One region of the Burkholderia sp. Bp9016 genome, then DNA from elsewhere that is predicted to be linked to it. Evidence: predicted binding sites of a transcription regulator. Region 1 holds the regulator's gene; the other holds the start of a gene.
What was found. The regulator LexA, encoded in region 1, represses DNA repair genes until DNA is damaged. The targets are predictions, from matches to a motif close to ACTGTATNNNNATACAGT.
Positions count from the first base shown of each region.

Region 2: the regulator LexA is predicted to act here: its motif matches at 1,736-1,753, upstream of DIE13_RS07690 (DUF2471 family protein).

Region 1 is NZ_QTPY01000002.1:139,095-143,829, forward strand. Features, by position in the region: gene cysW (sulfate ABC transporter permease subunit CysW) at 1-644, opposite strand, end outside; gene cysT (sulfate ABC transporter permease subunit CysT) at 641-1,534, opposite strand; gene DIE13_RS03015 (sulfate ABC transporter substrate-binding protein) at 1,669-2,706, opposite strand; gene lexA (transcriptional repressor LexA) at 2,971-3,618, shown strand; gene DIE13_RS03030 (hypothetical protein) at 3,645-3,983, shown strand; gene DIE13_RS03035 (DUF2939 domain-containing protein) at 4,013-4,699, shown strand.
Region 2 is NZ_QTPY01000004.1:339,751-344,485, forward strand. Features, by position in the region: gene DIE13_RS07680 (NAD(P)H-dependent oxidoreductase) at 1-681, opposite strand, end outside; gene DIE13_RS07685 (LysR family transcriptional regulator) at 768-1,661, shown strand; gene DIE13_RS07690 (DUF2471 family protein) at 1,816-2,220, shown strand; gene DIE13_RS07695 (NADPH-dependent 2,4-dienoyl-CoA reductase) at 2,398-4,431, opposite strand; gene DIE13_RS07700 (AraC family transcriptional regulator) at 4,508-4,735, shown strand, end outside.

The DNA.
Region 1 (4,735 bases):
CACTTCACGTTCGGCAGCGTCACGCGGCGGAAGATCTGCCAGCCCGACGCACCGAGCACGCGCGCGGCCTCTTCCTCGTCGGTGCCCTGCGCCTGCATCAGCGGAATCAGCTCGCGCGCGACGAACGGGAACGTGACGAAGATCGTCGCGAGCACGATGCCCGGCACCGCGAAGATGATCTGCACGTCGTGATCCTGCAGCCACGGGCCGAGCCAGCCCTGCGCACCGAACAGCAGCACGTACACGAGGCCCGAGATCACCGGCGACACCGAGAACGGCAGGTCGATCAGCGTGGTGAGCAGCGCCTTGCCGCGGAATTCGAATTTCGCGATCGCCCACGACGCGCACACGCCGAACACGAGGTTCAGCGGCACCGCGATCACGGCGACGGTCAGCGTCAGCTTGATCGCCGACCACGCGTCGGGATCGGCGAGCGATTCGAAATAGAAGCCGACGCCCTTGCGCAGCGCCTCGACGAACACCGCGGCGAGCGGCACGACGAGGAAAAACGCGAGGAACGCCAGCGCAACGCCGATCAGCAGCCAGCGCACGGCGCGCGGCTCGCTGACGGGATCGAGCTGTTTCGCGGCGCGCGCGAGCGCCGCGGACGGATTGTTCAGCACGGCGGTGGACTCCTGGCTCATTGCTGGCCTCCTGCTGCGGCAACGGTGACGGTCGTCGGCGCGGGGCCGCTCGCCCCCTTGCTCGTCCTGCGCTGCAGATACCACTGCAGCGTGTTGATCAACAACAGCATCAGGAACGACACGACCAGCATCACGACCGCCAGCGCGGTGGCGCCCGCGTAGTCGTACTGCTCGAGTTTCGTGATGATGAGCAGCGACGTGATCTCGGATTTCATCGGCACGTTACCGGCGATGAAGATCACCGACCCGTATTCGCCGAGCGCACGCGCGAACGCGAGCGCGAAGCCGGTGAGCAGCGCAGGCAGCACGGCCGGCAGCACGACGCGACGGAACGTGAGCCAGCGCGATGCGCCGAGGCATGCGGCGGCCTCTTCCTGCTCGCGCTCGAAATCCTCCAGCACCGGCTGCACTGTGCGCACGACGAACGGCAGCCCGATGAAGGTCAGCGCGACCAGCACGCCGACCGGCGTGAACGCGATCTTGATGCCGAACGGCGCGAGATACTGGCCGACCCAGCCGTTGGTCGCATAGACGGCCGCGAGCGAGATGCCGGCGACCGACGTCGGCAGCGCGAACGGCAGGTCGACGATCGCGTCGATGAGGCGCTTGAACGGGAACGTGTAGCGCACCAGCACCCACGCGACGAGAAAGCCGAACACGGCGTTGATCACGGCGCCGCCCAGGGCGGAGGCGAACGTCAGCCGGTACGACGCGAGAACGCGCGGCGACGTGACGGCGGTGACGAACTGGTCCCACGACAGCGTCGCGGTCTTCAGGAACGTGGCGGCGAGCGGGATCAGCACCACGAGGCTCAAATAGGCCACCGTGATGCCGAGTGTCACGCCGAAACCGGGCAGCGCGCTCGGCTTGCGAAAGGTGTACGTCGTCATCGGATGCTCTTGCTGGGTCGATGCTGCTCACGGGTCCGACGCAAATGCCGGCGCGGGGAGTCGCGCCGGCAGGCCGTCGAGGATGCGGCGCGCTGTCGTGGCGCGCCGCTGTCGTTATGGTTCGTTGCGTGGCGTTACTGCGGCTTGTAAATCGAATCGAACACGCCGCCATCCGCGAAATGCGTCTTCTGCGCATTCGTCCAGCCGCCGAACGTGTCGTCGACCGTGTACAGCTTCAGCTTCGGGAACTGCTTGGTCAGCTCCGCCGGCACGTTCTTCGAGCGCGGACGGTAGTAGTTGCGTGCCGCGATCTCCTGGCCCTGCGGGCTGTACAGGAAGTTCAGGTAGGCCTCGGCCAGCTTGCGCGTGCCCTTCTTGTCGACCACCTTGTCCACCACCGCGACGGGCGGCTCGGCCAGGATGCTCACCGACGGCACGACGATCTCGAACTTGTCGGTGCCAAATTCCTTGATCGACAGGAACGCCTCGTTTTCCCATGCGATCAGCACGTCGCCGATCCCGCGCTGCACGAAGCTCGTCGTCGCACCCCGCGCGCCCGAATCGAGCACGCCGGCGTTCCTGTACAGCTTCGTCACGAATTCCTTCGCCGTCTGCTCGTTGCCGCCCGGCTTGTGCACGGCATACGCCCACGCGGCGAGGTAGTTCCAGCGTGCGCCGCCCGACGTCTTCGGGTTCGGCGTGACGATCGAGATACCCGGCTTGGTCAGGTCGTCCCAGTCCTTGATCCCCTTCGGGTTGCCCTTGCGCACCAGGAACACGATCGTCGACGTGTACGGCGACGCGTTGTCCGGCAGGCGCTTTTGCCAGTCCTTGTTGATGAGCCCCTTGTTCGCGAGCGCGTCGATGTCGTACGCGAGCGCCAACGTGACGACGTCGGCCTGCAGGCCGTCGAGCACCGAGCGCGCCTGCGCACCCGAGCCGCCGTGCGACTGCTTGAAGTTGACCGTCTCGCCCGTCTTCGCCTTCCACTCCTTGCCGAACGCCTGGTTGAAGTCCTGATACAGCTCGCGCGTCGGGTCGTACGACACGTTCAGGAACGTCGTATCGGCCTGGGCATGCGTCGCGACGCCCAGCGCCGCCGCCGCGCCCAGCGCGAGTGTTGCGATCAGGCGGCCCACTCCGCCCGCCAGCCCCGTATTGCGCTTCGCCATCCTTGGTTCTCCAGTGTTGTCGGTATTGCGATGTCGAGCCAGTCTAACGAACGGGTTACATGATTAAAAATAATCGTTCTTCATTTTTTAATACTCAAAAGTGCTAACGCATACTGGACGGACGGTTGCGGCAGACGAACCGGCGTCCGGACGTCGCGACATCGCGCCGGAATCGGCGCGATCGCGTCGAACCTCAAGTAACACTTGAAATTCGCGGAGTACTGTATAAAAATACAGCTCACTGTCTATCCATACAGTTCAGCCATGACCAAACTCACTGCCCGTCAGCAGCAAGTGTTCGACTTGATCCGCCGCGCGATCGAGCGCTCCGGATTCCCGCCCACGCGCGCCGAGATCGCGGCCGAACTGGGTTTCAGCTCGCCGAATGCAGCCGAGGAACATCTGCGTGCGCTGGCGCGCAAGGGCGTGATCGAGCTGGCCGCCGGCGCCTCGCGCGGCATCCGCCTGCTCGGCCTCGACGACGCACCGCACCAGTTCACGCTGCCGCATGCCGGCCTGATGCAACTGTCGCTGCCGCTTGTCGGCCGCGTCGCGGCCGGTAGCCCGATCCTCGCGCAGGAACATATCTCGCAGCATTACGCATGCGATCCCGCGCTGTTCACCAGCAAGCCGGACTACCTGCTGAAGGTCCGCGGCCTGTCGATGCGCGATGCCGGCATTCTCGATGGCGATTTGCTCGCGGTGCAGAAGCGCACCGAAGCGAAGGACGGCCAGATCATCGTCGCGCGTCTGGGCGACGACGTCACGGTCAAGCGCCTGATGCGCCGGCCCGGCGGCCTCGAGCTGATCGCGGAGAACCCGGATTACGAAAACATCTTCGTCAAGGCCGGCAGCGCGGAGTTTGCGCTGGAAGGCATCGCCGTCGGGCTGATCCGCTCGGGCGAACTCTGACAATCAGTCTCGCTGAGGAGAACTCCATGGAACGCCTTGCCCGTCTGCTGCCTTTCCGTCAATTCGGTCGCCTGCGTCACCTGCGCGGCCGCACGCCCTGCGCGCCGCTGTCCGCTGCAGCGCCCGTGGCGAGCCAAGAAGTCGCAGTTGAACGGCAGGCGTCGCTGCTGCCGTCAGCGCTGCCCGCGTTTGCACGGGTATCGCTGAACGCGGGCCTGAATCACGCCGAGCCGGCGCGCCGCGCGCCCGTGCGCGTGTATCACGGCCGGTCGCGGCTGATCATGGTCGGCACGATCGACGCCGTGTGCCGGATGATCGATCGCTGCATCGCAGAGGAACGATCAGCCCAGCAAGGCGGTCTCTGATTGCGGAACCTGTCCGCACCGGAGGCATCGTGACTGAATCGCCGGGCCGCACGTCGCGGCTCAAACCCTTGCTGATCGTCGCGCTGGCCGTCGTCGTCATTGCGGCGATCGGCTACGCGTACGCATCGCCGTACGTCGCGCTCGGTCGCCTGAAATCGGCGATCGACGCGCGCGATGCGCAAGCGGTCAGTGAGTATGTCGATTTCCCGTCCCTGCGCATCAGCCTGAAGCAGCAAGTCACGGAAGAGTTGATGCGCCGGATCGACTCGGTCAAAAAGAACAATCCGTTCGCGGTGATCGGCGCATTGATCGGGTCCGCATTGATCGGCCCGCTGGTCGACGCATATGCGACACCGGAAGGCGTGGCGGCGCTGATGAGTGGCATACCGCCGCGAGGCAATCCGGGCGAACGCCCGCCTGAATGGTCTGGTCCGCCTCCGGGCACGACTGCTGGCAATGAACCGGCCGCGCCGGCGAGCGCACCCGCACCCGGCAGCAACGCCGCTCCCCCTGCTGCTACGGCACCGGCGCCGTCGTCCGCACCGGCCGGTGCGAGCAATGCAGGCCATCCGCAGCAAACGAGCGCCGGCTACCGGAATATCGATGAATTTGTCGTGACCTACCAGCGCAGCGGCGACGGCACACGCTATGCGGCGATCTTTCATCGCTTCGGTCTATTCTCGTGGAAGCTGTCCGAGATCGACCTGCACGCGTAATCGATCGCAATCGATGTGCATGCCGCCGATACGGCA
Region 2 (4,735 bases), on a different contig from region 1:
GAACGGGATCGGTTGCACAGTCCACAGTTCGTCGAGACGCTTGCCGAGCGCCGCACGCGTTTCGTCGAAACGCACGTCGTCCATCCTTCCCGCCCGGTAGATCACGAACGGCGGCAGCACGTCGAATCCCGGGTAATACAAAATGCCGTGCTGGATCGGGAACAACACGTCGTCGATCGGCCCGTTGATGCCGCGCGCGCTGTAGTGCGATTCCCATCCGCCCGTCGTGACGATCATCATCGCGCGCTTGCCGGCGAACGAGCCTTCGCCGTAACGATCGCCCCAATGCCGGTCGGAATGCTCGCCGACGCCATATGCGAAACCGTACGCATACACACGCTCGACCCAGCCCTTCATGATCGCCGGCATCGAGAACCACCACAGCGGAAACTGCAGGATCACCGCGTCGGCCCACTTCAGCTTGTCCTGTTCGCGCGCGATGTCGTCGCGCTGCGTGCCCGTCTCGAACGCATGCTTCGAATCGAGCGCCGGATCGAAGCGCGCATCGGGCGCGCGGTCGGTCACGTCGTTCGCATCGAATGCGGCCTTCCAGTTCATCGCGTATAGATCGGTTACCTGCACGGCATGGCCCGCCGCTTCCAGATGTTCGACCGCAAAGTCCCGCAGCGCACCGTTCAGCGAGCGCGGTTCGGGATGGGCGTAGACGATCAGCACGTTCATGTTCACAGCTCCGTTGATTGATTGACTGCAGGATGCCGTCGCCGAAGGTATATTGGAAATGAATTCCAGATATTCCAGGTATAGCGATGAACAATCTCAGACGGCTGGACCTGAACCTGCTGGTCACGCTGGACGTGCTGCTCGCGGAGCACAACGTCACGCGCGCCGCCGAAAAACTGAACATATCGCAGCCGTCGGTCAGCGTGCAGTTGCAGAAGCTGCGCGACCTGTTCGGCGACCCGTTGCTGCTGCCTGGGCCGCGCGGCATGCGGCCGACCGCCCGCGCGGAAACGCTGCGCGAGCCGCTGCGGGTTGCGCTCGACGCGATCGAACACGCGGTGCTGACGGCTACGCCATTCGATCCGGCAACCGCGACGAATACCTGGCGTGTAGCCGCGACCGACTATGGCGAATCGACGATCGTCCTGCCCGCGCTGAATACGTTGCGTTCGGCTGCACCGGGGACGCGGCTCGCCGTCGTCGAACTCGTGCCGCCGCGCATCGAGCAGGAGGCGGAACGAAACGGGATCGACCTCGCGCTCCATACGACCGAAGGATCGCCGGAAGGAATGCGGCGCCTGCCGCTGTTCACGGAGCGATACGTGCTCGTCAGCCGCGCGGGGCATCCGAAGCTGAAGCGGCGTCCCACGCTCGCGCAGTTCGGCGCACTGGAACACGTGATCGTGTCGCCCGACGGCGGCGGCTTCTTCGGCGTCACGGACGAAGCGCTCGCGAAAGCGGGCGCTGCACGACGTGTCGTGCTGTCGGTTCCGCATTTCCTGTTCGTGCTGTCGGCCGTCGCCACCACCGACCTCGTCGCGATGCTGCCCGAGCGGCTGGTGCGCAACACGCCCGCGTTGCGCGTCGTGGAGGCGCCGGTCGAGGTTCCCGGCTACGAGATGTCGATGCTGTGGCACGAACGTGTGCATCGCGATCCGGCGCATCGATGGTTGCGCGAGACGATCGCCGCGTCGGTATGAATCGCTGGCCGCCGACCGTCCGAAACCGGCCGTCGCACACGTGTATTCATTCAGGGCTTGAAACCGCCACGAACACTGTATATATTTACAGTGCTTTTGCACCATTTGACCCGAATTCCGTCGGCCATGACGGACGGACTTTTGTGAGGCGACCATGTTCCAGTCATCCGCATTCGATCCCGAGCAACCCGGTTTCAACCCGGCCCATTTCGAACGTGCCGCGCAGCGGGCGGTCGTCGATCTGCAGCGTGTCGTCGGCGGCCCCGCGCAGCGCGCGCTCGGCCTGCGACGCCGCACCCATCCGGCCGCCGTCCGTACGATGAGCTGGCAGGCGCTGCTGAACGTCGAAGAGCTCGCGTTCTCGAATTCCGGTTTCCTGAGCCGCAACGACCCGACGGTCGTCGACGCGTTCATCCGGCTGCGCGACAGCCGGCTGGTGGCCGCGGACGTCGAGGAACCGGTCGACTGGCGTCGCGACGACGACGATCTGCCGGCTGTCTACCTGATCGTCAAGGCGATGCTCGAAGCAGAAGAGGAAGAACGGGCCGAAGCGGCCTGACGCGCATCGGCCGGTTGCGGGATCGCGTCGTCGCGTTGCACGGCGGCGCGGGATGTCCGTTCCGTTCTGCCGGCTGCACCGGAATGCCGATACACCGGCATGACAGTCGCGAAGCATCGCGCATGCAGACTACCGCCGCGCGACGACGCTTCGCGCCGATGCCCGAAGCAACGCCCGTTACAACCGCGCCGCGAGCCGCGCCCCCTGGTCGATCGCGCGCTTCGCATCGAGCTCGGCAGCCAGTTCCGCGCCGCCGATCAGGTGCACCGGGCGTCCGGCCGCCTGCAACGGCGCGAGCAGCGCGCGCTGCGGCTCCTGCCCCGTGCAGAGCACGATCGTATCGGCCTCGATGCACGCGGGATCGGTGCGCTGCTCGCCATACGACACGTGCAACCCGCGCGCATCGATCCGTTCGTAGTTCACGCCGCCGATCATCTTCACCTGCTTCATCTTCAGCGTCGCGCGGTGAATCCAGCCGGTCGTCTTGCCTAGCCCCTTGCCGAGCGGCGCGGCTTTACGCTGCAGCAGCGTCACTTCGCGAGCGGGCGGCGCGACCCGCGCACGCGTCACGCCGCCACGCGTCGCGGCCGGATCGGTCACTCCCCACTCGGCCTTCCATTCGTCCAGATCGAGCGTCGGCGACTCGCCGTCCTGCACCAGATATTCGGCGACATCGAAGCCGATCCCGCCCGCGCCGACCACCGCGACGCGCCGGCCGACCGGCTGCCGGCCGGCCAGCACGTCGATATAGCTGAGCACGTTCGGCCCGTCCTGCCCCGGAATCTTCGGATCGCGCGGCGCAACGCCGGTCGCGAGCACGATCTCGTCGTAGCCGCCCGCGATCAGGTCGCTCGCGTCGACACTCCGGTTCAGATGCAGATTCACGCCGGTCAGCTCGACTTGCCGGCCGAAGTAGCGCAGCGCTTCATCGAACTCTTCCTTGCCCGGAATCCGCTTCGCCATGTTGAACTGGCCGCCGATCTCCGCCGCCGCATCGAACAGGTCGACCTGATGCCCGCGCTGCGCGAGCACGGTCGAGCACGCGAGCCCAGCCGGGCCCGCACCCACCACCGCGATACGCTTCGGCCGCTGCGCACGCGTGTAGGTCAGCTCCGTCTCGTGACAGGCACGCGGATTCAGCAGGCACGACGCAATCTTGTTCTTGAACGCGTGGTCGAGACACGCCTGATTGCAGCCGATGCAGGTGTTGATCTCGTCCGCGCGACCCTGCGCGGCCTTGATGACGAACTCGGCATCCGCAAGCAGCGGCCGCGCCATCGACACCATGTCCGCGCAACCGTCGGCGAGAATCTGCTCGGCCACTTCGGGCCGGTTGATCCGGTTGGTCGTCACGAGCGGGATGCCGACTTCGCCCTTCATCTTCTTCGTCACCCATGCGAACGCACCGCGCGGCACCGACGTCGCGATCGTCGGCACGCGTGCCTCGTGCCAGCCGATTCCCGTGTTGATGATTGTCGCGCCCGCTCGCTCCACCGCCTTCGCGAGCTGAACGGTCTCGCTCCAGTCGCTGCCGTCCGGGATCAGGTCGAGCATCGACAACCGGTAGATCAGGATGAAGTCGCGCCCGACGGCTTCGCGCGTGCGCTCGACGATCTCGATCGGCAGGCGGATGCGATTCTCGTACGAACCGCCCCACTGATCGGTGCGCTTGTTGGTATGCATCGAGATGAACTGGTTGATCAGGTAGCCCTCGGAGCCCATGATCTCGACGCCGTCGTAGCCGGCTTCGCGCGCGAGTTGCGCGCAACGGACGAACGCGCGGATCTGACGCTCGACGCCGCGCGCGCCGAGTTCGTGCGGCGTGAACGGCGAGATCGGCGACTTGATCTTCGACGGCGCGACCGCGAACGGGTGATAGCCGTAGCGGCCGGTATGCAGGATCTGCAACGCGATCTTGCCGTCGTCCGCATGCACGGCATCGGTGATCACGCGGTGGCGCCGCGCACCGGCCGACGTCATTAGCGTGCCGCCGAACGGCTTGGTCCAGCCGGCCACGTTCGGCGCGAAGCCGCCGGTCACGATCAGCCCGACGCCGCCGCGCGCGCGTTCGGCGAAATAGTCGGCAAGCCGCGGCAGCGTCTTGCGGCTGTCCTCGAGGCCGGTGTGCATCGAGCCCATCAGCACGCGGTTCTTCAGCGTGGTGAAGCCGAGGTCGAGCGGCGCGAGCAGGTGGGGAAACGAAGTCGTCATGATGATTCTGCCGGTAAGCGATGCGTATCATCGTAGGCCGCGCGCCGCCTTGAACGTGAGGGGGCAAACAGCCATAATGCTTGTCATTTTCGGCCAAAACGACATGACTTCCCCGCCACGCAAGGACCACCTCGGGCTGCGCCGGCCGACGATTCCGGTCGCCTATACGCGCCTGCTCCTGCAGGCGCTGGCCGCGCGCGGCGTCGACCTGGCCGCGGTACGCGCCGGCACCGGGCTGCGCGACGCGGTACTGGCCGAACCGGATGCGCGCGTCGCGCCGTCGCAATGGGGGCGGCTCGTGCTC